Flavivirga spongiicola: one gene and its partners. The protein of the gene in region 1 interacts with the protein of each later gene in a pairwise test. Links are inferred from orthologs where the notes say so. Each region holds a gene or a part of one and is shown in the gene's direction. Other genes may lie near its edges. The genes, in order: pepT, pepE and tpiA.

Region 1 (8,414 bases):
CAGATAATAACAAAATGACCACCGAATTAGTCGATGGTAGCAACTGTGATACAGATGGTGATGGTATTTGTGACACACCTGCAGACCCTATACTTTCTAATAGTAATGTTAATAGTTTTTGCGAGTTTATTGGCATAGAAACAGATGCAAACGGACATACCTTTAACCCTGATACGGGTAATTTAATGTCTTATTCCAGAAAATCCTGTAGAAACCATTTCACCGATCAGCAACTAGCTAGAATGTATGCCTTTTACCATACTACAAAAAACTATTTAGCATGTCCATCATTTAACGCTAATTTTAGTGTAGATACTAGCATAACCTGCGAGGAAACCTTAACTGTGAATTTTAAAAATAATTGCTCTAATATTACCAACTGGCAATGGGATATAGATTCTGATGGTATTATTGACTATACAAATCAAAATCCTTCACACACCTATGATACTGGTATATATGATGTAACGCTTACGGTCTCCAATAAGTCTAAAACTATAAAGAAAACATTTTCGAAATTTATAAAAGTAGGCACAGAAATAAACCCTATAGAAGAAAATTTTGAGAATTTTGAAATAGCAGGAGATCATGGTTGGACAACGATAGATACTTCTAAAAGTGGTTATAACTGGTATTCTAATATTGGACAAACTGCTACAGATGGCACAGGTCCTCTAAGTAATAATAAATCAGATGATATCATAGGAAAATATATTTATGCTGAAGCTTCCGGGGCAAACCCTGGAGATGTTGCTGAATTTATTTCACCATGTATTAATATCACCTCATCAAACACCGCATTAGAATTTTCGTATCATATGTTTGGTAAAAACATAGGAGAATTACATATAGATATTAAAACGGATAGCGGTTATATTAATGATGTTATCCCGGCACTTCACGGGAACCAACAATCTAATCAAGATGATGCGTTTTTAAAGAAACTTATTGATTTATCTTCTTATGAGAATGAAACTATAAAAGTTCGTTTTAGAGCTATAAGAGGTGCTAGTTGGGATGGTGACATTGCTATTGACAATATTCTTATTAAGCATATTGAAGAAGAACAAGATTCTTCCAAAACATTATCGAATATAACAGCATATCCAAACCCCATTACAAACGCTTCGCTTTATATTAAATCCAGAAACACTGAAGCTGTTTTAAATTATCAAATTTCTAATTTAGTCGGACAGGTATTCTTATCTGGAACGCTAACTAACCAACCAATTAATGTGAGTAGTTTATCTTCTGGAACTTACTTCCTAACAATTCATAGTGAGAATTCTAGAATCGTTAAAAAGATTATTAAGTAACGAAAGCTCAATATTAATATTCATTATAATCCTGCTAAAGACAATAAGACTGCTTCAAGAACTATTATGTTGAAGTCACGTTAAATAGCTTTTATACTACCTTTCAAGCAAGGCCTTATTAATTTGTTTTATAAGACTTGGACCTTCATAAATAAAACCAGTATAAACTTGTACTAAATCTGCACCAGCATCTATTTTTTCGAGAGCATCTTTAGCGGAATGTATGCCTCCTACTCCAATTATCGGAAATGATTTATTGCTTTTATCTGATAAATATTTTATAACCCTTGTGCTTTTATCTTTTATAGGTTGTCCGCTTAGACCACCATTACCTACACTTTCAAGTAACTCTTTTGAAGCTTTTAAATTACTTCTGTTCATAGACGTATTACTTGCAATAACACCATCTAATTTTGTTTTAGCAACAAGCGCTATGATTTCATCTAATTGTCCATCATTTAAATCGGGAGCTATTTTTAAAAGAATTGGTTTTTGATTTTCAAATGTTGCATTTGCCTTTTGCACCGCACCTATTAACTCCTCTAAATAATCTTTATCATTTAATTTAGCATGACTCCCAACATTCGGGCAACTCACATTAAGTACAAAATAATCAACATACGGATGTAATGCATTAAAACACTCTAAATAATCTTTAGTATAATCTTCAGGTTTTGTATCAGTATTTTTGCCAATATTACCACCAATAATCAATTTGCCCTTATTCTTTTTTAATTGAGAAATAGCAATTTCTACGCCTTCATTATTAAACCCCATTCGGTTAATAATTCCTTGATCATCTTTAAGTCTAAATAATCTTTTCTTAGGATTTCCAGCTTGCCCTTTAGGAGTTACCGTACCAATTTCAATAAAACCAAAACCAAAATTTGCCAATTCGTTATATAACACCGCATTTTTATCAAAACCTGCTGCCAAGCCTACTGGATTTTTAAATGTTAATCCGAATAAATTTCGTCTTAATCTGGCATCTTTAACCACATATAAACTTCTAAAAACAGCAGTAAAACCAGGAATTTTAGATGTGAATTTTATCAACGAAAATGTAAAATGGTGAATTTTTTCAGGGTCGAATAAAAAAAATAGAGGGCGAAGTAATAATTTGTACATCCGGTATTATTTATGCAAAAGTATGCAAAAGTATTTTTAGTGCTATTAAAAAAACTAAATAAACTAAAAATACTAAATAAAAAATTGCACAATTCTGAAAGCAAAAAAATTAATAATCGTATTTTTAAACCCGTAATAGATCATTGAGTCATTTCGCTCAAACCAACCAAATTAAACTTAAAATGATTTCAAAAGAAAACATCATAAAACGATTTGTAAGCTACGTTACTATTGATACAGAATCCGATCCAACCTCGGATACGACACCTAGTACAAAAAAGCAATGGGATTTGGCTAATAAGTTAGCCGAAGAGCTTAAAACTATTGGGATGCACGATGTTAGCATTGATGCTAACGCATACATTATGGCAACACTACCTAGTAATATAGATTATGATGTTCCAACTATTGGATTTGTTTCACATTTTGATACTTCTCCGGATTTTACAGGAGCCCATGTAAACCCTCAAATCATTGAAAATTATGATGGTAATGATATTGTTTTAAATGCAAATGAAAATATTGTATTATCTCCCGACTATTTTGATGATTTACTTTTATATAAAGGTCAAACCTTAATAACAACAGATGGCAACACCCTTCTGGGTGCGGATGATAAGGCTGGAATTTGTGAAATTGTTTCAGCCATGGAATATTTAGTGAATCATCCGGAAATTAAACATGGAAAAATAAGAGTCGGGTTCACTCCCGATGAAGAAATAGGTCGAGGTGCACATAAATTTGATGTTGAAAAATTCGGTGCAGATTGGGCTTACACTATGGACGGAAGTCAAATAGGTGAATTAGAATACGAAAACTTTAACGCTGCCGGTGCCGTAGTAAAAATAAAAGGTAAAATTGTACACCCCGGATATGCTAAAGGTAAAATGATAAATTCTATGTACATCGCTCAGGAATTTATTAATTCTCTGCCACGACTAGAAACTCCAGAACATACTGAGGGGTATCAAGGTTTTTTTCATTTACATAATATGAAGGGAGATGTTGAAGAAACGGTTTTAGAATATATTATTCGCGATCATGATAGAGGTCATTTCGAGGCTCGTAAAGAAGTCATGCAAAAGCTAACTAACGAATTGAATTCGCAATACGGTAGGGAAGTTATTAGTACCGAAATCAAAGATCAATATTATAATATGAAAGAAAAGGTCGAGCCTGTGATGCATATTGTAGATATTGCCGAAAAAGCCATGAAACAACTTGGTATTGAACCACTAATTAAAGCCATTCGTGGTGGCACTGATGGCTCGCAATTAAGTTATATGGGCTTGCCTTGCCCAAATATATTTGCCGGCGGACACAATTTCCATGGTCGTTATGAGTATGTGCCTGTTGAAAGTATGATTAAAGCAACAGAGGTTATTTGTAAAATAGCAGAATTGACGGCTTTAGAGAAGTAAAAAAATTGATTTTGTGAAAAATTTCGGCTAACTTCTTTTGCATCTTGGTATCTTGGTATTAAATAATCTGTACTGAACTTATTTCAGTATAGAAACGGTTATATATTAGTAAAAAACAAACGAAATGAACAAAACAATAAACCTTCAAAAAAAACTAATCATATTTGGGCTTCCATTACTGATTATTGGGTTGATGATTTTGATCGTTAAATCATCAGTATTCCAATTAAACCCTAATAGTTTGGCAATTGGGGTCACGTTTGACCTGTTATTGACAGTTCCTTTTATATATTTTTTACTAATTAGAAAAACCAATATTCCAAAAACGACAATAATCCCTTTTATGGTTTTTGGAATGGTTATTTGTTCAGTGATACTTCCTTCTGAGAATCAATATTACCTCAACCTTTTTAAAACTTGGATCTTTCCAATCATAGAATTATCGGTTTTATCATTTGTAATCTATAATGTTAGAAAAGGCATAAAATGCTACAAACAGAAAAAGACGTCATCTCTCGATTTTTTTACAATCCTTAAAAGTACTTGTTCCGAAATACTTCCTAAACCAGCTGTAATACCATTCGCAACGGAAATCGCTATTTTTTACTATGGCTTTATTTATTGGAAAAAAAGAGAATTAAATGAAAATGAATTCTCATATCATAAAAATAGTGGTAGTATATCTTTATTAATTGCCATTATATTTATTGTTGCCATAGAAACAGTTGTACTTCACATATTACTTGCAAAATGGAGTCATATTGCCGCTTGGATTTTAACTTTTTTGAGTATTTATTCCGGAACACAAATTTTTGGTTTTTTAAAATCAATGATTAAAAGACCTATATCGATAGAAAATGATAAGCTCTACCTTCGATACGGTATTATGAGCGAATCGACTATTGATCTGGAAAAAATCGATTCAATAGAAATATCTTCAAAAGATATTGGGAAGAACAAAGCCGTTAGAAAATTATCATTTCTCGGAGAACTTGAGGGGCATAATATAATAATCAAATTAAAGACAGAACATACGTTAATTGGACTTTATGGCGTTAAAAGAAAATTTAGAGTTTTAGCTTTACACGTTGATGATAAAATTGCATTTAAAAACCGTATAGATAACGCCTTATTATAGGTCTATAAATTAAGTATTTTGTCCCCTTTACCTGAAATTCGATTAAGTTCCTATAGTATTCTTATTTACGTATCTTAGATTAACAAAACAAAATCTTGAATAAAATTACCTTCAGAAAATCTGTTGCATGTAGTATAACCTAAAAAACAAGCGGTCTAAAATCTAAAAAAATGAATCCGTAACCAGGGTTATAGTTAATATATCAACACCAAACTTATTCCAGAGAAATATCATACCTGCATTCTTTCTTATCAAGAAAATAAAATGCATTATTTTTAAATAAAATGCAATAGATTAAAAAAGTATCGTCTTTTTAATCAAAGACCCTTTATAAATGGTTTTAAATGAATTCGGAATCAGAAAACAGTAAAAAACTTAATGATTTTTTTGGTAGAGAGTACCGATCTCTTAAGGCTTATGTGAATAGCAGAATAAAAGATACTGCCAGTCGAAATGCTGAAGATATTATTCAGGACGTAGCTTTAAAATTATTCTCAGGAGCAGATAGATATGCTCCTATCAATAATGTAGCTGGTTTTGTATATAGATCAATTAAAAATAGAATAATTGATATTATGCGAACAACAAAACCAACAGAACAAATAGAAATTGATAGTGAGTTTTTGGATTTAGCAGAAATGATTTACCAATCAACAGACAATCAAACGTCAGAAGAAATGATTCCCCTTTTAAAAAAGAGCATTAAACAACTCAAACCGGGATATCGAGATATTATTATAGCGGTAGATTTCGAAGGCTATTCATATAAAGAAATTTCTAAAGAAACAGGAATTCCTGAAGGCACACTAATGTCCAGAAGACATCGAGCCATTGGAATTTTATATAAAAAATTAGAATCAGAAATTAACAAACATAAAAATTAACATATCATGAAAAATTTTTTCACTCATAAATTCAGAAAAAAATCTCCAGTAGAAATTGCCGGAATGATCATCTTTGGTGCTATTGCCATCACCGGACTTGCAATTTTGTTTGGTTTTGTAATCATGTGGTTATGGAATTGGCTTATGCCAGAAATTTTCGGACTTACTACCCTTAGTTATTGGCAAGCCGTAGGATTGTTTATATTCCTAAAATTACTACTTGGAGGCTGTGGAGGTGGTGGAAAATCGTCTAAAAGTTCGAAACAAAAATGTAACGACAATTCCAAAAGTGATTTTTCAAAATGGAAACATTATGACGAATTTTGGGAAGAGGAAGGCGATGAGCTTTATAAACAATACCTCGAACGAAAAACAAATCCAAGCCAAACAAACGAATCGGAACTCGAATCGCTTTAAGTTTCATTATTTTTTTTATTATTCGATTATGCACCTACTAATATTTGAAACAGATATAAAGTCAAAGAAAAAAATAAAGTCTTTAAAGCCCTTGCTCAATAAGCATTCTGACATTATAAAATGGTCAATCGATCTTGAAGATATTGATAATGTACTTAGAATTGAAGCGACCACTAATATTACAGAATCTGATATCATTGATATGATCAGAACTCATGGTTTTTATATCGAAACATTAACAGATTAGATTCTAAATTGTATCAAGAAAGTAAACTTTGTTAAAACGGAAATTTGTAAATTAAATGCCTAAAGCATTACATTTACACCATATAAAAAATGATACTATGAATCCGTCTGCACAAGGTTGGATAAAAAAACTACTAAAGGAGATTGAAAAAAAGGATGCTATCTTTAATTTTAATGAAGAAGCCTTTTATAATACCTTAAGAAATTGTGGCTTTATATATGGAAGTAATTTGGGTATTGTTGGAGACACTATTAATAAAAAAGATCTTACTGAAGAGGAGCTTTGTAAAACAAATTTGCTTTTAACATTATTGTACACTCATAATAATTCAACGTCTAAAACCTCATTTATTGATAGTGTTATAAATTTTTATACGGATATAAATGAGCTTAAAATTTCATACTTTCAAGAATTATTAGGTGGTAAAAAATCTAGTGAACAACTTGAAAAAATAATTCATAAACGAGTACAAATTGATGCCAATGTACTGACTAAAAACTTTAATTATTTTATTATAAATGCTTTACTATTTATTGATGTACTTGCTTATCAGGAGTTTTTAAAAAACAATACGATTTCAATTGATTATATAAAAAATTTAGAAGCCGCTATAGAGACTATTTCTTTAGATGTTTTAAATTCTAAAACAAGAAAGAATCAGTACGATGAAAGTTTAATAAAGCTCTTTGAATCTTCGCTGCGATTTAAAGATAACGTTCATGTAAATTATAAAAAAGCCATAGAAATTATAAAAACGAAACAAGAAAAATACTATGTTTTAGATTTAGCTTGTATGGCCACATGGGGAGATAGGACTATTGATGATAATGAACAACAATTTTTAATTCAGTTAGGTACCGATTTAAACCTTCATACATCTCGTATTAACCAATCTATAAATACTGTAAATCATTTTTACACTACGAATAAAGACAATATAGCACTTTTAAGTTCTAAAAATATTGTACAGAGTTTTTACAATAACTCTAGTAAAATGGTGAATAAATTGATTACAAGAAATAGCAAGCGCTTATATCAAGAACTTAAAGACAGTAAGGAACTTATGATTTTGTTATCTCAATCTACAGTTCGAGATTTAAATAGCGAGGAACAAAAAAAAGTCCAAGAGCAACTATTGGATGTTTTTAAATCCATACCTAGCCTTGCTATATTTATACTTCCTGGAGGTGCATTATTACTACCTTTGGTTATTAAATTTATTCCAAAATTATTACCTTCTGCTTTTGATGATAATAGAATCGATGATTAATACCAATTCAAATTTAATCATGCGTCATTTTGAAATTCAATTGGTATAATTATGAGAAAACAACTTCACAGGTATTTAAATCGTTATGTCCCTTTTTCCGAAGAAGAAATAGATTTATTTTATAGCTATCTAACATTACAAACGTTTCAAAAAAAAGAATTTATCTTAAAGGAAGGCGATGTATGCAAAATTAAATTCTTTATCACAAAAGGATTAACACGAACTTTTAAGATTGACGATAAAGGCCACGAAAATATCATTCATTTTGGTATAGAAAACTGGTGGATGACCAATATGGAAAGTTTTATTACCGAACAACCATCTCTTTTATATATCCAAGCACTTGAAAAAACAACCATACTTACTATTAGTAAAGTTAATTTAGAAAAAGCCTATATAGCCATACCAAAATTAGAACGGTTATTTAGAATTATTACCGAAAACATGTTTATTGCCATTGAGCGCAAAAACGAACATTACATTAAAATGAATAGTAAAGAACGGTATCATGTATTTATAAATGAACTTAGAGCATTTTCTCAACGGGTTCCTCAATATATGATCGCTTCATATCTTGATATTACACCCGAATA
Region 2 (8,363 bases), on another replicon or contig:
CATAATTGGTGAAATAAAATCTTGATTTCCGCCCATATAGTGTACAATATCTTTTGGTAAATTTCCTGTTATAAAGTTAGGATCATAATCTAATTCTGCTAAAATTTCAACAAATGAATTTAAACCCTCATCCATCCAGGTCCATTGGCGCTCATCACTATTAACAATCATGGGGAAAAAGTTATGGCCTACTTCATGAGTTATCACCCCAATCATACCCCTTTTAAGTCTTTCCGAATAGGTGCCATCTGGGTTTGGTCTTCCAAAATTAAAACAAATCATAGGGTATTCCATTCCCATTTGTGCGTGTACGGAAACTGCTTTATTATATGGATAATCAAAAGTAAGCTTAGAATATTCTTCTAACGTATTAGCTACAACTCTTGTTGAATGTTCTTCCCAAAGCGGGTTTCCTTCTTTAGAATATAATGAAATTGCCATTACAGTCCTACCGTTTATATCTACTGCCATAGCGTCCCACAAAAATTTTCTCGACGTTGCAAAAGCAAAATCTCTTACGTTATTTGCTTTAAAATGCCATGTTTTAGTTTTCTTGCTTTTTTGGGTTTCAGCTTTTTCAGCTTCTTCTTGAGTTACAATAAAAACCGGATCTTTAAACGATTTTTTTGCTATTTCGAAACGTTTAAGCTGTTCTTTTGTTAAAACTTCCTTTTCATTTTGCAATACGCCTGTTGCTTCTAATTTATGATCGGCTGGTACTGTTAATTTCACATCATAATCGCCAAACTCCAAAGCAAATTCGCTACGTCCCCAAAATTGCATATTTTGCCAACCTTCAACATTATTATAAACACAAAGTCTTGGAAAAAACTGCGCTATTACATATGTGCTGTTCCCGTCCTTTGGGAAATACTCATATCCTGAACGACCTCCTTCAACAATATGGTTATTTACATTATACCACCAGTCTATTTGAAACTTAAATACTTCTCCGGGTGCTAACGGCTTCTCCAAATTAATTCGCATCATGGTTTGATTAATCGTAAACGACAAATTTGAACCATTATCATTTTTCACTGATTCTATATTAAACCCTCCATCAAACCTCTTTTTTAAATTTGATTTAGTAAATGTTTTAGCATTATTAAAGGTAGCTTTAAAACTTTCAGAATTAATATCTGGAGTTTTAGAATCTCTTGCCCGCATATTTTGGTCTAACTGAACCCATAAATATTCCAAATGGTCTTTAGAACTATTATGATACGTTATTTTCTCTTTTCCGTGAATTTGATTTTTAGACTCATCTAAACGAATATCCATAACATAATCAACCTTTTGCTGAGTGTATTGGTATCCAGGAGCTCCAGATGCCGTTCTAGACTCATTAGGTGTAGGCAAAAGATCTTTCATTTGTCTAAACTTATTCTGATCTGTATGCCCTACTACTCTCTGTTTTTCTGTATTCTGTGAAAATACGCTTGTTGACATAAAAACAATGGCGAGTAAAAAATAGATGATTTTTTTCATTTTATTTTTTTAAGTTTTGTTTAAAGAATGATGAGCTTTAGATAAAAAAAATGTATTATCCTTATAAAAAGCGTTCGAAAATAATGATTTTGAAAGTTTATTAACTTTATTTTAATTAAAATTTAACACAGCTTTATCATTTTGAGAGATTAAAATAAAGCTCTTTTGTTTGGAGTTAATTTTAGTTTTTACAATATTTTGCTGATCTTCATATAAATCAAACAAAACTTTGTTTTTTATTTCTATGGATTCAATACTACTAACGCCTTCAATTTCCAAATAGCATTTCATAATATCTATATCATATTCTTTACCAATAAAAATAAGATTAGCATCTTTATCATTAATCTTTATTTTTAGTTTTTCTTTTAAATACCTTTCAATATATACATCAGTTATTTTTGGTTCATCTTTGCCTGCTAACGTTATAGATTCATCATAGCGTTCACGTAGCAAACTTTCAAAATCGTCAATAAAAATTCTTGTTGTTATTTGTACAGATTGTTTCTCTTCAATAAAATTAATTTGAGTAACGCTTATATAATATTTATGTAAGCTAGTAAATGCTAAAAGCGGTATAATTATAAAAAACAAAAATGGTTTAATAAATTTCATCTAGATATTTTTTGCTAAAGTAATTATTTTGCTATTCAAAAAGCATTCCAAAAGTGTAATACCTTTTCTATCATAAAATGGTATTAGTCATTCCCTGTTTCTAAATTTTCCAAATACTGTTTATACTTACGCCTCAAAAAAGCTAATATTTCAAAGTCGGTTTTATTTTTACAAGATCTAATAAAATTTTCATCGTCTGCACAGAAATAGAAAAAATCCATTCGTAAGCCTTTATCTAATGGATTTGAAACAAAAAAGTCCTTCGACAATCTTGCTTTTATAGTATTCATTAGTGTTTCTTTTGTTTCAATTTTTACACGATTTTTTAGCATTTTAGTTCTTCCTGAAATACCATTTAATATAGGGTTTAAAGGTACTCCTCCTCCTAGTAATCCTAATAGCATTTTTGGTTTAAATTCTCCTGCTTCACTCAAACGACGTTCACTTTGTGTCGCTATTTTACCAGTGTAGCCAGGTATACCTACATCAAAAAAATTAATAGGTGGGTTGCCATCTATATTGGCAATATCTTCAAGTAAATTCCCTGTTAAAACCTTACCCACTATAACCTCATCAAGCTCATTAATTTGTTCATCTAATTTTACTAGAATTGCTTTATTAGAAATATCATCTTTAGAAATCACAATTTCTTTTAATTTATGTTGAATAGATGAAAACACTAAAGAATCATTTATACTAACATTAATTGTAAACTCACCTTTTTCATTCGTTATGGTAAAAACTTGAGCCGTTTTATTAATTACATGAATACTCTCAACGCCTAACTTACTTTGAACTTTTCCAAACACCTCAATTGACTGAGCCATAAATGTTTGAAAAGAGAGCAAAACAAATATGATTAGAAAGTCCTTAATTTTTAGCATTCTGAAGTTTTAAGAACAACTCCTTTTGTTTTATTAAAAAGGCAATAAGCTGTATTTCATTTTCACGTTTATAAAACTCTGGGTCTATACCTTTCTCTTCTACAAATGCAACAAAAGCTGAAAGATGTTCAGGTGACATATCAAAAGTTCTACCTATATGTTTATAACTATAAACATCTAACAAGTCTTTTGGCTTTTCTTCTACGCCCCTTTTAGATAGATTCATTTTGATAGATAGATTTGTTTTAAATATTGATTCAAGAATTTTTACTGCGTCGGGAAGATAATTACGTGCTTCCGGATTAATTATAGCCTTTAAATGATTCCCAATAGCCTCATTGTCAAACGCCTTAACATCATTGTATTCAAAAGCCCTGTTTATATTACCCATATCAACACGTATTGGTTCAACAGTTTTAACATCGCCTACATCTGCTAATATATTTCCTGTAAGTCCAGATGAAAGCGTAACAGCATCTAGTTGATTAATTTGCTCAACTAATTGTATTTTTAATTGTTTTGTTTTGATAACGTCAGCATCAACTGTAATAGAAACGGTTTGAAATTGTAATGCCGAAATTTCAATAACATCACGTAATGCTACTTTAATGACAAATTCCCCCTTCTCATTGGTGATGGTACCTTTATTTGACGACGTATTAAAAATAGTGACTGCTTCAACATCATTGGTAGCCGAAAGAAGCACGCCTTTCATTTCTATTCTATTTATTGATTGACCACTTAGGTAAAGTGACAAGAAAATAAATATAGAAGAAGTTAACGTTTGTTTCAAGTTGCTAAAATTAAAGTATAAAGAACGTCTTTCAATTCTTAAATAAATTGAAAAATCATTTTAAACTTTTGTTAAAACATAACTTAAAACTTAAAAAAGCTCATGAAATGGTTTAAGTTTTTCTAATTTAAACTTAAAAACTCTACGCTTTTTTTATTTAATAATTCAAGAAACTCCATTTCTTTTCCATAGTTAAGCAGCGAAAAGTTAAAATCTTTGCTTTCAACAAATCTTATAAACTCTTCAACTCGGTGGTCTGGAATATTAAAATTATCAACTAAAAACTCAGATCCAAAATAGTATTTTATCGATTCTACCGGGACATCTGGAATACCGGATTCCTTTTTGTTAGAAACTTTCGATCTAAATAAAGGTAACAATAATTGATCTACTACATTAACTATGTTAAGTCCGTTAATCATTGTTTGACGCTGAGAATTCATTCCAATGTTTTTTACTTTAGATTTGTAATCATCCTTAAAATCGAAATCATCACTGTGCTTAATTCCGAAATACAAGGCATCTAATTTGGGTTTAAAAATATTGGTTTTCTTTATATCTGTATTTAAGTTTCCTGATAACCCTTTTGTCGATACTACAATCTCCTCTAATTTATAAACTTCTTCAATTAAAAAAAGTTTCATTGATTTTGACTCAGTAATAGCCTCGTTGACTTTAAAATTAATATTTTGATATTGTAATGCACTTACCTCAATTAAATCGTTTGCTGCTACACGCAATTTAAACTCTCCATTTTCATCAGTAATGACTCCTTTGTTTGATGATATATTAAAAATAGTAATACCAGAAATATCATTGCTTTCAACAATTATCTTCCCGCTAACCTGAACGCGTTTAACGTTTTGAGACAAAATATGCATTGTAGATAATAATGCAAAAAAGAAAATGATTTTTTTCATATTATTTTTTTATTGAAAATAAGATTTTTATTAGACTTTTCAGCACCTAAACCCATAAAAATTTTCTTAAACATAATATTTCATTTAGTTTTACCGTGAAAATTTTTATTATGAAAAATATAATTATTGCTAGTACGTCAACAATTCATGGAAGTGGTTATTTGGATTATATTTTAGATGAGCTAACTGTTTTTTTTAAAGATGTTAAAGAGATTTTGTTTCTTCCGTACGCCAGGCCAAGTGGTATATCTCATGATGAATACACCAAAACTGTTCATGCTGCTTTTTCTAAGATTAATAAAAATGTAAAAGGCATTCATACCTATGAAAACCCTATTGAAGCTATTAAAAAGGCTAAGGCCATTTTTATTGGCGGTGGCAATACATTTGTTTTAACAAACCAGCTTCATAAAAATAATTTAATAAATACTTTACAGGCAGTTGTGAAAAACGGCATACCATATTTAGGTACAAGTGCTGGCAGTAATATTTGTGGGCTAACAATAAAAACGACTAACGATATGCCCATCGTGTACCCACCAAGCTTTAATGCATTAGCTTTTGTTCCTTTTAACATTAATCCACATTATTTAGACCCAAATAAAAGCAGTAAACATATGGGTGAAACCAGAGAGACCAGAATAAAAGAATTTCACAATTTTAATAACCAACCTGTTATAGGTTTACGAGAAGGTAGTTGGTTACATGTAAAAGATGATTCTATTATTCTAAAAGGGAATTTAACTGCTCGTATTTTTGAATACAACAAAATACCTTATGAGATATCATCTGGAACAGAATTAAACCACTTAAAATAAAAAAAACTCCATATTTCTATGAAGCTTTTAGAGCGGGAGACCAGGTTCCTTTCGACTACGCTCAAGATAAACTTCTCACCTTAAAGTGAAATTTTAAATAAAATATTCGGTATAAAAAAACTCCATATTTCTATGGAGTCTTTAGAGCGGGAGACCAGGTTCCTTTCGGCTATGCTCAAGATAAACTTCTCACCTTAGAGCGAAACTATAAATAAAATATTCGTCATAAAAAAAGCTCCATATTTCTATGAAGCCTTTAGAGCGGGAGACCAGGTTCGAACTGGCGACATTCAGCTTGGAAGGCTGACGCTCTACCAACTGAGCTACTCCCGCATTATTGTGCTGCAAATATATATAAACTGTTAAGTCATTTGCAAGAAAAAACTATAACTTTTTAAAAAAATGATATCCTAAAATATTAAAACCCTCATTATAATAAAATTTATGGGAAGGATAATTGCTTACATAAGTATTTAACTCTACTGATTCACAACCTTTTTCTAAAGCATAATTATATATCCATTCAAAAAACTGCTTGCCTAAACCTTTTCCCCTATAGGTTTCATCTATATAAACATGATCAACTTCCACACTCTTTCCAGAATAATGTCTAGTGCAAAACCATAAACCTGTAACACCTATTAAATCTTCATTATCATATATTACAGCGCATTCATAATTTTGAGTAACCATCTCTGAAAAACGTTGCTCTAGAACAGCATAAGAAGTTTTATTATCATTTAGTTTTTGCACTAATGGAATAACAGAATTTATATTTTCTTTTTCTATAATTTTAAACACAAAAGACATAGAATATTTTTTATAAATGAATACCCAAAATTAATTCTATTTTCCATAATTATCCTAGTGACTTTTAATAAAATATGGGTCTAACAAATAACTGGTTTTTATCCAGACTTGTATTAATTCCAAATGAACCAACTTAGTGCTTAAAAATTTTATATTTTTAATTGCATTAAAATATAAAAAATGAGAGGAAAAAATCTTAAAGTCCGTTTATTAATAGGTGCAGCTATCGCATTGTTCTTTGTTTTTAAAAGATGTAGTCAACAAGAAGTGAACCCTTATACAGGAAGAACACAAACCATATCTATGACTGCTGATAAAGAAATCGCCATTGGATTGCAAAGTGCACCACAAATGGCACAGCAACATGGAGGTCTGCATTCTAATAATCAATATCAAGCTTTGGTTGACAATGTTGGAAACAAATTAGTTAACAATAGTATCGCTAAAGACACTCCTTACCAATATGAATTTCATTTATTGGCAGACCCTAACACTATAAATGCATTTGCATTACCCGGAGGGCAGGTATTTATAACCTATGCTTTATTTTCTAAGTTAGAAAACGAAGACCAACTAGCAGGGGTTTTGGGTCATGAAATTGGACATGTTCTAGGTCGTCATAGTGCGGAAAGAATAGCAGAAAGTGAATATTGGCAAGGGCTAACAACTGCTGGTTCTGTTGGAGCAGACATGGGTGGGCTCATAAATAATATTGGTCAGAACACACTGCTTACTAATGGAAGGGACGATGAATTAGAAAGTGATGATCTCGGCGTTCTTTTTATGCTTAAGGCTGGTTATAATCCCGAAGAAATGATTGGTGTCATGGAAATTTTAAAAGCGGCAGCCGGTCCTAATCGGGTTCCGGAATTTCAAAGTACACACCCAGATCCAGATAACAGAATTGAAAAAATTCAAGAAGCCATAGAAAAACACAAAAATCAATAAAACAAAAAAGCCTTGAAAATCAAGGCTTTTTACGAGTGACTAACTCAAAATAACTATTTATTTTATAATTATTTTCTCTTTTTTGCTGCTTTAGCTTCTGCTATGGCCTCTTTTAGAATTGCTGCTGCATCATTTGCTCCATGCAATTCAGCATATTTTAATGCGGTCATTTTTTTAGCAGATTTGGCTTTTAAATTGGCGCCTTTGGCAATTAAAAGTTTTAAAATATCTGTTCTGTTAAATTTAGCAGCATACATCACTGGGGTCATTCCGTTAGACATTTCATTAACATCTGCTCCTCTATCAATAAGTTTTTTCACGGTTTCTATATCTCCTTTAGCGATTGAAACGCAAAATGAATTCACTTTAAATACAAACTCAACATTAGTATTATTAGTGTTATCTGTGATCGTTTTAGCATTAGCTGTCACAATAGAGAAACATAATGCAATGGCGGTAATAATGACTGATTTTTTCATGATGAAAGATTTAATTTGATTTATAATTTCGTTTGTTGATATACTAAAGAGACGATATTAATTTCAATCTGTTACATAAAAAACAATAAATAACACATTTTTAACTTTTTTTTCACAAATAATTAACTGAACGATTCTTTTTTTAAAAACCTCAAAAAAGCTCTAAAAATGCCAGCATTTGCGAGACTATTTCTGCATTATTTTATGCAACTTCTTTATCTTTGTTTCTTATTAAATTTTTAACAAAAATGAACAAAAAAGTTATCTTAATGATACTTGACGGTTGGGGTAATTCTCCAGATCCTAAAGTTTCTGCTATCGATCATGCAAACACATCTTTTATAGACTCTCTTTATAAAAAATATCCATTCGCAACCTTAAGAACCGATGGGTTACATGTTGGATTACCAGAAGGGCAAATGGGAAATAGCGAAGTCGGCCACATGAACCTTGGTGCCGGACGTATTGTCTATCAAGACTTAGTAAAAGTCAATTTAGCTGTAAAGAACAAAACATTAAATAACGAAAAAGTATTGGTAGATGCATTCAACTATGCAAAAACCAATGACAAGGATGTTCATTTTTTAGGATTATTAAGTGATGGTGGC
Region 3 (8,302 bases), 240 kb from region 1 along the record:
CGTTTACCATCACTTACCGATCAAATTTTTATTAAAGCACAACGTATTAGAGGGCTTCAACAAAATGATGTTAGAAAAGTTGATGAAGATGAGGTGAGTGAATTTATTGGTATTATAAACTACTGTATCATGGCTTTAATTCAGTTAGAAAAAGGAGTGGTTGAGCAACCCGATTTATCTACAGAAACGGCTACCGAATTATACGAAAAACAAGTAACCATTACTAAGCAACTCATGCAAGATAAAAATCATGATTATGGCGAAGCATGGCGAGATATGAGGGTAAGCAGTTTAACCGATTTAATTTTACAAAAGTTATTGCGAGTTAAACAAATTGAAGACAATGCGGGTAAAACATTGGTGAGTGAGGGTATTGATGCTAACTATCAAGACATGATTAATTATGCTGTTTTTGCATTAATACATTTAAATGAAAAATAATTTAGTCAAAAATATAAAGAAAAAGGAATGAAGATTTTAGTAAACATATCAAGAGTATTTGTTGGTGTTTTATTTATTATTTCTGGATTGATAAAACTAAACGATCCTTTAGGGTTTTCATATAAATTAGAGGAGTATTTTAGTGTTGATGTTTTAAATATCGCATTTTTAGAACCGTATGCATTAATGATTGCAGTTCTGGTAGTTGTTTTTGAAGTTGTTTTAGGTGTGTTTTTACTTATTGGATATAAACCGAAATTTACCATTTGGAGTTTGTTAGCAATGATTGTGTTTTTTACTTTTTTAACATTCTATTCGGCATATTTCGATAAAGTAAAAGACTGTGGCTGTTTTGGTGATGTTTTAAAGTTAACACCATGGGAAAGCTTTACGAAAGACTTAATTTTACTGTTTTTTATATTGATTTTGTTTTTTGGAATACAGCATATTAAACCTTTATTTAATAAGCTAATGACAACAGTTCTTGCCTTATTAGGTTTTATTTTTAGTTTTTGGTTTGGTTATTATGTATTAGAGCATTTGCCTGCTAAAGATTTCAGAGCATATAAAGTTGGAGCAAATATTCAAGAGGGTATGAGTGTTCCCGAAGATGCTGCAAAACCTATTGTAGAGTATAGTTGGAAGTTTGACGTCAATGGAGAAGAGAAAATAGTTGTTACGAATGGTTCTTACCCATCAGTTGAGGGTGATTTTGTGAGTGTTGATACTCAAGTAATTCAAGAAGGATATCAACCGCCTATCAATGATTTTTCAATAGAAAGTGAAACTGAAGATTTAACACAAGTATTTTTAGCAGAAGAAAATTTAATAGTTATAGTTTCTTATAGTTTAGAGAAAATAGAACAGGAAGGGGCTAAAAAATTGAAAGCTTTATCGGAAGAAGCAATTAAAAAAGGGTATAAAGTAATTGGTTTAACAGCTTCTGGAGAAGGTGCAAAACAACAAATTAAAGAGGCCTATAATATTGATTTTGAATTTTATTTGTGTGATGAAAAAGCCCTGAAAACGGTGGTGCGTTCTAACCCAGGAATTATAGAATTAGATGCAGGTACGGTTAAGCAAAAAGTACATTGGAATGATATTAATGATTTAGAGTTGCCGAAAGTTGAAAGAAAACAGGAGCCAAAAGTAGTTGAAGATATTATTGCTTATTTTATTAACGGAGAATCATCAACAAAAGAAGCTGTAGAGGCTTTAGAAGAGGAGAAGGTTGAAAGTATCAATGTTGTGAAAGATTCTTTAAAACTAAGAGAGTTAAATACTCAAAATAATATCATTTATACCGGCATTATTGAAGTAACATTGAAATCCAACAACCAATAATCAACAACTGATAAACTATTTACTAAATAAAATCTCATACGCTTTACTCACATTATTTGGGGTAGTTACTGTTATTTTTCTTTTATTTAATGTGCTTCCCGGAGACCCTGCACAAATGATGCTGGGGCAAAATGAAGATAGTGAACAGCTAGCCATAGTAAAGCAAAAATATGGATTCGATAAGTCTATAAGCACACAGTATTTCTATTATATAAATGATTTGTTACCTGTCTCATTTCACTCAAAAAAACAAAGTGATTACACATTCCTAAAAGCGGAAAAGTATAGTGCAATCAGATTATTCTCAATAGGAAACACGATCACAGTTTTAAAGTTTCCATATTTACGAGAATCTTTTACAAAACAAGGTAAAAAAGTAAGTCATGTCCTCGCTGAAACACTACCTAACACTTTTGTTTTAGCAGTAACAGCTATTATAATAGCTATGATTTTAGGTATTTTATTAGGAATCGTTTCGGCACTTTATAAAGATAGATGGTTGGATAAAGCGATTCAGATTTTTAGCACCTTTGGCATGAGTATTCCATCTTTTTTTAGTGCTATTTTATTTGCCTGGTTTTTTGGATATATACTGCACGAGTATACGGATTTGGAAATGACAGGGAGTTTATACGAGCTAGATGATTTTGGTGAAACCATGCATATTAAATGGAAAAATCTAATACTTCCAGCTATTGTATTGGGTATTCGTCCGCTGGCTGTGGTCATTCAACTCATGCGAAATTCGTTATTAGAAGTTTTTAATCAAGATTATATTCGCACAGCAAGAGCGAAGGGATTAAGTGAATTTCAAATCATAAAAAAACATGCTGTGAAGAATGCTTTAAACCCTGTGGTTACAGCAATATCTGGTTGGTTTGCTTCTATGTTGGCGGGAGCCGTTTTTGTAGAGTATATTTTTGGTTGGAACGGATTAGGAAAAGAGATCGTGAATGCTTTGAATACATTAGATTTACCCGTTATTATGGGATCAGTTTTAGTGATAGCTACAATGTTTGTAATGATCAATATTTTTGTCGACTTAGTATATGTTTGGTTAGATCCAAAAGTAAAATTAGAATGATTTTTCATTTCAATGAATACCTTGGTAAAATATTAGATCATGAATAAAATAAAATATTTAATCATCCTGTTAATTGGTCTTTCAAGTTGTAGTAAAGCGCCCAAGCAATTTTCAGAGAAGGCATTAAATGATACATTTACAACTCTAGAAGGAACTTCGATAACCTTTAATGAGATATTAGAAGCAAATAAAGGAAAGACAATCGTTATAGATATTTGGGCTTCATGGTGCAGCGATTGTATAAAAGGTATGCCAAAAGTAAAGCATTTACAAAATGAGTTTGAAGAGGTCTCTTATGTGTTTTTATCTTTAGACAGAGGAGAAGACGCTTGGAAACGGGGTATAAAGAAGTACGATGTTATAGGTGATCATTATTATATGCAAAACGGAAAGGATTGTCCTTTTGCAGATTTTGTAAATATTAGCTGGATTCCTAGATATATGGTAGTAAATAAAGCTGGCGAAATCGTTGTATTTGATGTTATTGAAGCTGATGACGATAAGTTAATAGAAGCATTGAAAAAATAACTATTTTAGCGTTTCAAAACTGAAATAATTAATTAGAAATAATAAAATGTCCTTCGATAAACAGAAGGTTAGCAAAAGGTTATGAGAAAAAATATTGTTGCAGGAAACTGGAAGATGAATAACGATTTAACGCAAACAGAAACATTGTTAGACGATTTAAAGACAAAAACTAAAACATCTAATGCAGAGGTTATGGTTGCGCCAACGTTTACCAACTTATATCAAGCGAATAAAGCATTAGAATCTTCAGGAATCGAAGTTGTGGCTCAGAATATGCACTTTGCAGAAAAGGGTGCTTACACAGGTGAAATAAGTGCAAGTATGCTTAAAAGTATAGATGTAGAAACGGTTATTTTAGGGCATAGCGAACGTCGCGAGTATTTTAATGAAACAGATGAGATGTTGGCTAAAAAAGTGGACGCCGCTTTGGCAAATAATTTACGTGTTATTTTCTGTTTTGGAGAAGTATTGGATGATAGAAAGTCGGGTAATCACGAAAATGTAGTTGGAAGCCAAATTAAAAATGCCTTATTTCATTTAGAAGCTTCAGCTTTTGAAAATATTGTATTGGCTTACGAGCCGGTTTGGGCAATTGGTACAGGTGAAACTGCTAGTCCCGAGCAAGCACAAGACATGCATGCATTTATAAGAAAAACACTTAATGATAAATACGGTAACGAGGTAGCAGATGCTGTTTCTATTCTTTACGGTGGTAGTGTGAAGCCTGGTAATGCACAAGAAATTTTTTCAAAACCAGACGTGGATGGAGGTTTAATTGGAGGAGCAGCACTTAATGCTGACGACTTTTTTGCCATTGTAAATGCGTTTTAAACATAAAAAATAGTCTAATAGTTTGGGCTAAATTATAGACACTTTATTAAATAAGGGTATGTTTTGATTTTTGTAAATTAAGGCATACCCTTATTTCTGTTTTATTAAAATGAATAGAGAAGGCTGGTTATTATAGTATTACTTCTATCTTTGCAGTCGAAAAAAGACGAGGATGTCAAACATTATTTATATAGGCTACGAATTTAAAGTAAATCCCATGCAACCAGGGATAGAAATACTTATTGCGGAATTGGGCTATTCTGGTTTTGAAAGTTTTGTTGAAACCGAAAGCGGTGTTACAGCATATATTCAAAAAGAAGACTGGAACGAATCTATACTTGAAGATGTTCAAATTTTAAATTCAGATGAATTTGAAATCAGTTTTACCTTTAATGAGATTGAACAAACCAATTGGAATCAAGAATGGGAAAAGAATTTTAATCCTATTATCGTTGATGATATGTGTTCTGTTCGTGCACCATTTCATGAAAAACCAGATACAAAGTATGATATTATTATTGAGCCAAAAATGAGCTTTGGTACTGGGCATCATGAAACGACTCATATGATGATTCAGCATATTTTAAAAAATAGTGTTGCAAACAAATCTGTTTTAGATATGGGATGTGGTACAGGAGTATTAGCTATTTTGGCAGAAATGAAGGGAGCAAAACCTATTGATGCTGTAGATTACGATAATTGGTGTTATTTGAATAGTATTGAAAATGTTGCCCGTAATAATTGTAATCACATCACCGTTATAGAAGGAGATGCGTCGGTTTTAAAAGACAAAAAGTATGATATTATTATAGCCAATATTAACCGTAATATTTTATTGCAAGATATGGAGGTTTACACATCTTGCTTAAACAAAAAAGGGACTTTATTTTTAAGCGGTTTTTACAATGATGATATTCCAGTTATAAAAGCGGCATGTAATACAAACGACCTTGAACTTCAATTCCAATTAGAAAGAAATAATTGGGTGGCTTTAGAGTTTAAGAAAAAGATGGTTACTTAGGTTATTTTCAATGAATTACCGTTTTCGTGAAAAAAAGCCATTAATTTCCTCAAAAAACCACATAAATATTCTTTTTTAAATAGGGCAATAGTATACTTACGTGCCCAAACAGGTGTCTATTTCCTGATTCATCCTTCTAAGACACGTTTTTATCCCACATAAATAAATTTTATATATGATCTTATCGTTACTGCAGTCAGGGCTAAGACTGAAAACCTGTAAAATAGAGTAGGTCATTAACTTTAAAATATGTATTATGAAAACAAAAACCATTGAAAAATTTAAAATATTTTTAGTAGTAATTTTATCATTCACATTTTTATTTCAATCTTGCCAAAAAGAAGATGTCACTTCCGAAGATGCTTCCCAAATAGAACCAGAGACGGTAAACGATCAAGAAGTCTCGACAGATAAAATAAAAATAACAAAAGCCATGTTAAAAAAATTATCTGATTTTTACTTGAATACAGATGGTATTAAGGCTGTCGATTTTTTATTACCAGATGGTTCAACTAAACCTATGGTTCAAGTAGAGGAAGATATTATGTTAACTGAAGAACAGATTATGGGAATGTCTATGGGGAACGGCCTTACAGACCGGAACTATCATACACATAATTTGGTGTCTCAGGGAAAAAATATATCTATTATTGGTTACACTGGGGGTGGTGGATATGGCTTGACGCAAAAAGAAAAAACTGCATTACAATGGGCAGTAAATAATTTTAACCAATTAAATGGTGTTTCAATTTCTTTTACGTTAACTTTTGGCACGGCCTATCAAAATAAAGATATGGTTGTTTACAATAACCCAACACAAAATGGGTCAGGTGGCTCTGCAGGGTTTCCATCAAATGGATTACCACATAAGTATGTACAGATATATGGATTAAATAATTTTAACACAAATGTTATAGAGCATGTAATTACGCATGAAATTGGACATTCGGTTGGATTTAGACATACGGATTGGCAAACAAGACAAAGCTGTGGTCAAAATGTAAATGAAGGCGTTGGATCGATAGGTGCAAATGCAATCCCAGGAACATCTGCAGGTTATAACCCAAATTCAATTATGGTAGCATGTTTTAATACTTCAGTAAATGGAGAATTTGATAATGATGATATTATTGGATTACAATATATGTACTAATATTCTTAATAAAAACAGCTTTATATTTAGAAGGGACATCATTTTTGGTGTCCTTTTCTTTTCTTTTAAGAAAAATAAATTATTTTAGTATAAAAATTGAAAAATGAGTCCTAAAGAAAAAACATCAGAAGAATTACTACTTGAAGAAGAAGTATCAACTCAAAATGAAATTGTTTTGTTTAATGACGATGTTAATACGTTCGATCATGTTATAGAGACTCTCATCTATGCTTGTGATCATACTGCAGAACAAGCTGAGCAATGCTCGCTTATAGTTCATTATAAAGGAAAATGTACGGTTAAAACGGGTTTGTATGATGACCTAAAACCACGTTGTTCCATGCTTCTTGAAGCAGGATTAAGCGCAGAAATCGTTTAAAATAGTTAGCCATTCATTCTACCAATGGCACAACTAATAAAAGATTTGGCTTTTGTAGCTAACACATTTTTTTCTCCAATAATGGGGTAGCCAATTTTATGTAATAATTGTTTAGCATCTAAAAGCGTTTTATCGTTTTCATAAGAAAAAGAAACGGTATGCTTTTCGTTGTTAATTGTTACATCACTAATGTTTTCTATATCAGATAACTTACTTGTAATTGTGTTGGCACAACCGCCGCATTTAAGATTTTGTATTTTTAAAGTTGTTTTCATTTTCATAAGGTTGACGGGCAAACGAAAGCAGTTGTTGGCAAGTCTGTATTTTTAATAGCAGCAAAACCACCAGCAACGTCTATAACGTTAAAACCTCTGGCTTTTAAAATAGATGCCGCAATAACTGAACGATATCCACCTGCGCAATGTAGATGATAGGTTTTGGTTTTATCTATGGCATTCATATTATCGTTAATATAGTCTAAAGCAAAATGTTGAACAGAATCACTATCGAGATGCGCCGATTTATATTCGCCATCTTTTCTAACATCAAGTGTGTTAATTAAACCACTTTTAAAGCGATTGGAAAATTCATCGACAGATATAGACTCAATAGTTTCAATGTCTTTACCAGCATCTTTCCAGGCGTTAATGCCACCTTTTAGGTAACCTAAAGTGTTATCATAACCAACACGAGATAATCGAGTGACAGTCTCTTTTTCTTTCCCTTCTGGTACAACAAGCAAAATAGGTTGTTTTAAATCGGTAATTAAAGCACCAACCCATGGTGCAAATCCACCATTAATTCCAATAAAAATGGAGTTAGGGATATGCTCTTTTACGAATTCTTTTTCAGTTCTAACATCAAGCACTAAGGCATCTTCTTGGTTTGCAATAGCCTCAAACGCTTCTGGGCTAAGTTCAGTATCTCCTTTTTGTAGAACAGTCTCAAAATTATCGTAACCAGATTTATTCATCATCGCATTTTTAGCGAAATATTGTGGAGGAGGAGCAATGCCGTCTAAAACTTCTTCAACAAACTCTTCTTTTGTCATATCAGCTCTTAAAGCATAATTTGTTTTTTTCTGATCTCCTAAAAGTCCTACGGTTTCTTTACTTAAATTTTTTCCACAAGCAGAACCAGCACCGTGTGCAGGATATACAATAATGCTATCCGCTAATGGCATGATTTTATTTCGTAAGGACTCATATAACATCCCAGCTAAATCTTCTTTTGTTAAATCAGATTTTATTGCTAAGTCCGGACGTCCTACATCACCTAAAAACAAGGTGTCTCCACTAAAAATAGCATGATTATTTCCTTTTTCATCAATTAAAAGAAATGTTGAAGATTCTAAAGTATGGCCAGGTGTGTGTAATACTTTAATGGTTATATTACCAATTTCAAATGTTTCATTATCCGATGCTATATGTGCCTCATAGTCAGTTTCGGCTCCAGGACCAAAAACAATGGTAGCTCCGGTTTTTTTTGCTAAATCAACATGTCCGGAAACAAAATCGGCAT

What was found.
Region 2: the proteins of pepT (region 1) and pepE interact in binary tests that used the Escherichia coli proteins (3 or more experiments, as listed by UniProt). The link is inferred for Flavivirga spongiicola from one-to-one orthologs.
Region 3: the proteins of pepT (region 1) and tpiA interact in binary tests that used the Escherichia coli proteins (3 or more experiments, as listed by UniProt). The link is inferred for Flavivirga spongiicola from one-to-one orthologs.

The regions. Positions count from the first base shown.
Region 1 is NZ_JAUOEO010000002.1:678,379-686,792, reverse strand. Bases 1,792-4,745 are described here. They hold pepT (peptidase T), read left to right. Parts: upstream 1,792-2,626; coding sequence 2,627-3,865; downstream 3,866-4,745. Other genes in these bases: Q4Q47_RS22970 (hypothetical protein), read left to right, coding at 3,990-4,745; Q4Q47_RS22980 (quinone-dependent dihydroorotate dehydrogenase), read right to left, coding at 1,792-2,444. Outside these bases: Q4Q47_RS22985 (T9SS-dependent choice-of-anchor J family protein), read left to right, coding at 1-1,316; more of Q4Q47_RS22980, read right to left, coding at 1,413-1,791; more of Q4Q47_RS22970, read left to right, coding at 4,746-5,003; Q4Q47_RS22965 (RNA polymerase sigma factor), read left to right, coding at 5,348-5,887; Q4Q47_RS22960 (hypothetical protein), read left to right, coding at 5,894-6,304; Q4Q47_RS22955 (hypothetical protein), read left to right, coding at 6,333-6,551; Q4Q47_RS22950 (LETM1-related biofilm-associated protein), read left to right, coding at 6,607-7,821; Q4Q47_RS22945 (Crp/Fnr family transcriptional regulator), read left to right, coding at 7,873-8,414. UniProt on the Escherichia coli protein: Cleaves the N-terminal amino acid of tripeptides.
Region 2 is NZ_JAUOEO010000001.1:3,348,878-3,357,240, reverse strand. What follows is about bases 3,762-6,664. They hold pepE (dipeptidase PepE), read left to right. Parts: upstream 3,762-4,810; coding sequence 4,811-5,518; downstream 5,519-6,664. Other genes in these bases: Q4Q47_RS13440 (M48 family metalloprotease), read left to right, coding at 6,509-6,664; Q4Q47_RS13445 (GNAT family N-acetyltransferase), read right to left, coding at 5,903-6,328; Q4Q47_RS13460 (carboxypeptidase-like regulatory domain-containing protein), read right to left, coding at 3,903-4,700; Q4Q47_RS13465 (carboxypeptidase-like regulatory domain-containing protein), read right to left, coding at 3,762-3,780. Outside these bases: Q4Q47_RS13480 (M1 family metallopeptidase), read right to left, coding at 1-1,488; Q4Q47_RS13475 (DUF6702 family protein), read right to left, coding at 1,600-2,103; Q4Q47_RS13470 (hypothetical protein), read right to left, coding at 2,187-2,987; more of Q4Q47_RS13465, read right to left, coding at 2,974-3,761; more of Q4Q47_RS13440, read left to right, coding at 6,665-7,276; Q4Q47_RS13435 (ankyrin repeat domain-containing protein), read right to left, coding at 7,345-7,755; gpmI (2,3-bisphosphoglycerate-independent phosphoglycerate mutase), read left to right, coding at 8,004-8,363. UniProt on the Escherichia coli protein: Hydrolyzes dipeptides containing N-terminal aspartate residues. May play a role in allowing the cell to use peptide aspartate to spare carbon otherwise required for the synthesis of the aspartate family of amino acids.
Region 3 is NZ_JAUOEO010000002.1:437,322-445,623, forward strand. What follows is about bases 2,512-5,353. They hold tpiA (triose-phosphate isomerase), read left to right. Parts: upstream 2,512-3,478; coding sequence 3,479-4,228; downstream 4,229-5,353. Other genes in these bases: Q4Q47_RS21785 (ABC transporter permease), read left to right, coding at 2,512-2,869; Q4Q47_RS21790 (TlpA family protein disulfide reductase), read left to right, coding at 2,909-3,397; prmA (50S ribosomal protein L11 methyltransferase), read left to right, coding at 4,401-5,249. Outside these bases: Q4Q47_RS21775 (DUF1599 domain-containing protein), read left to right, coding at 1-441; Q4Q47_RS21780 (BT_3928 family protein), read left to right, coding at 469-1,785; more of Q4Q47_RS21785, read left to right, coding at 1,793-2,511; Q4Q47_RS21805 (M57 family metalloprotease), read left to right, coding at 5,506-6,402; Q4Q47_RS21810 (ATP-dependent Clp protease adaptor ClpS), read left to right, coding at 6,506-6,781; Q4Q47_RS21815 (heavy-metal-associated domain-containing protein), read right to left, coding at 6,787-7,056; Q4Q47_RS21820 (MBL fold metallo-hydrolase), read right to left, coding at 7,059-8,302. UniProt on the Escherichia coli protein: Involved in the gluconeogenesis. Catalyzes stereospecifically the conversion of dihydroxyacetone phosphate (DHAP) to D-glyceraldehyde-3-phosphate (G3P).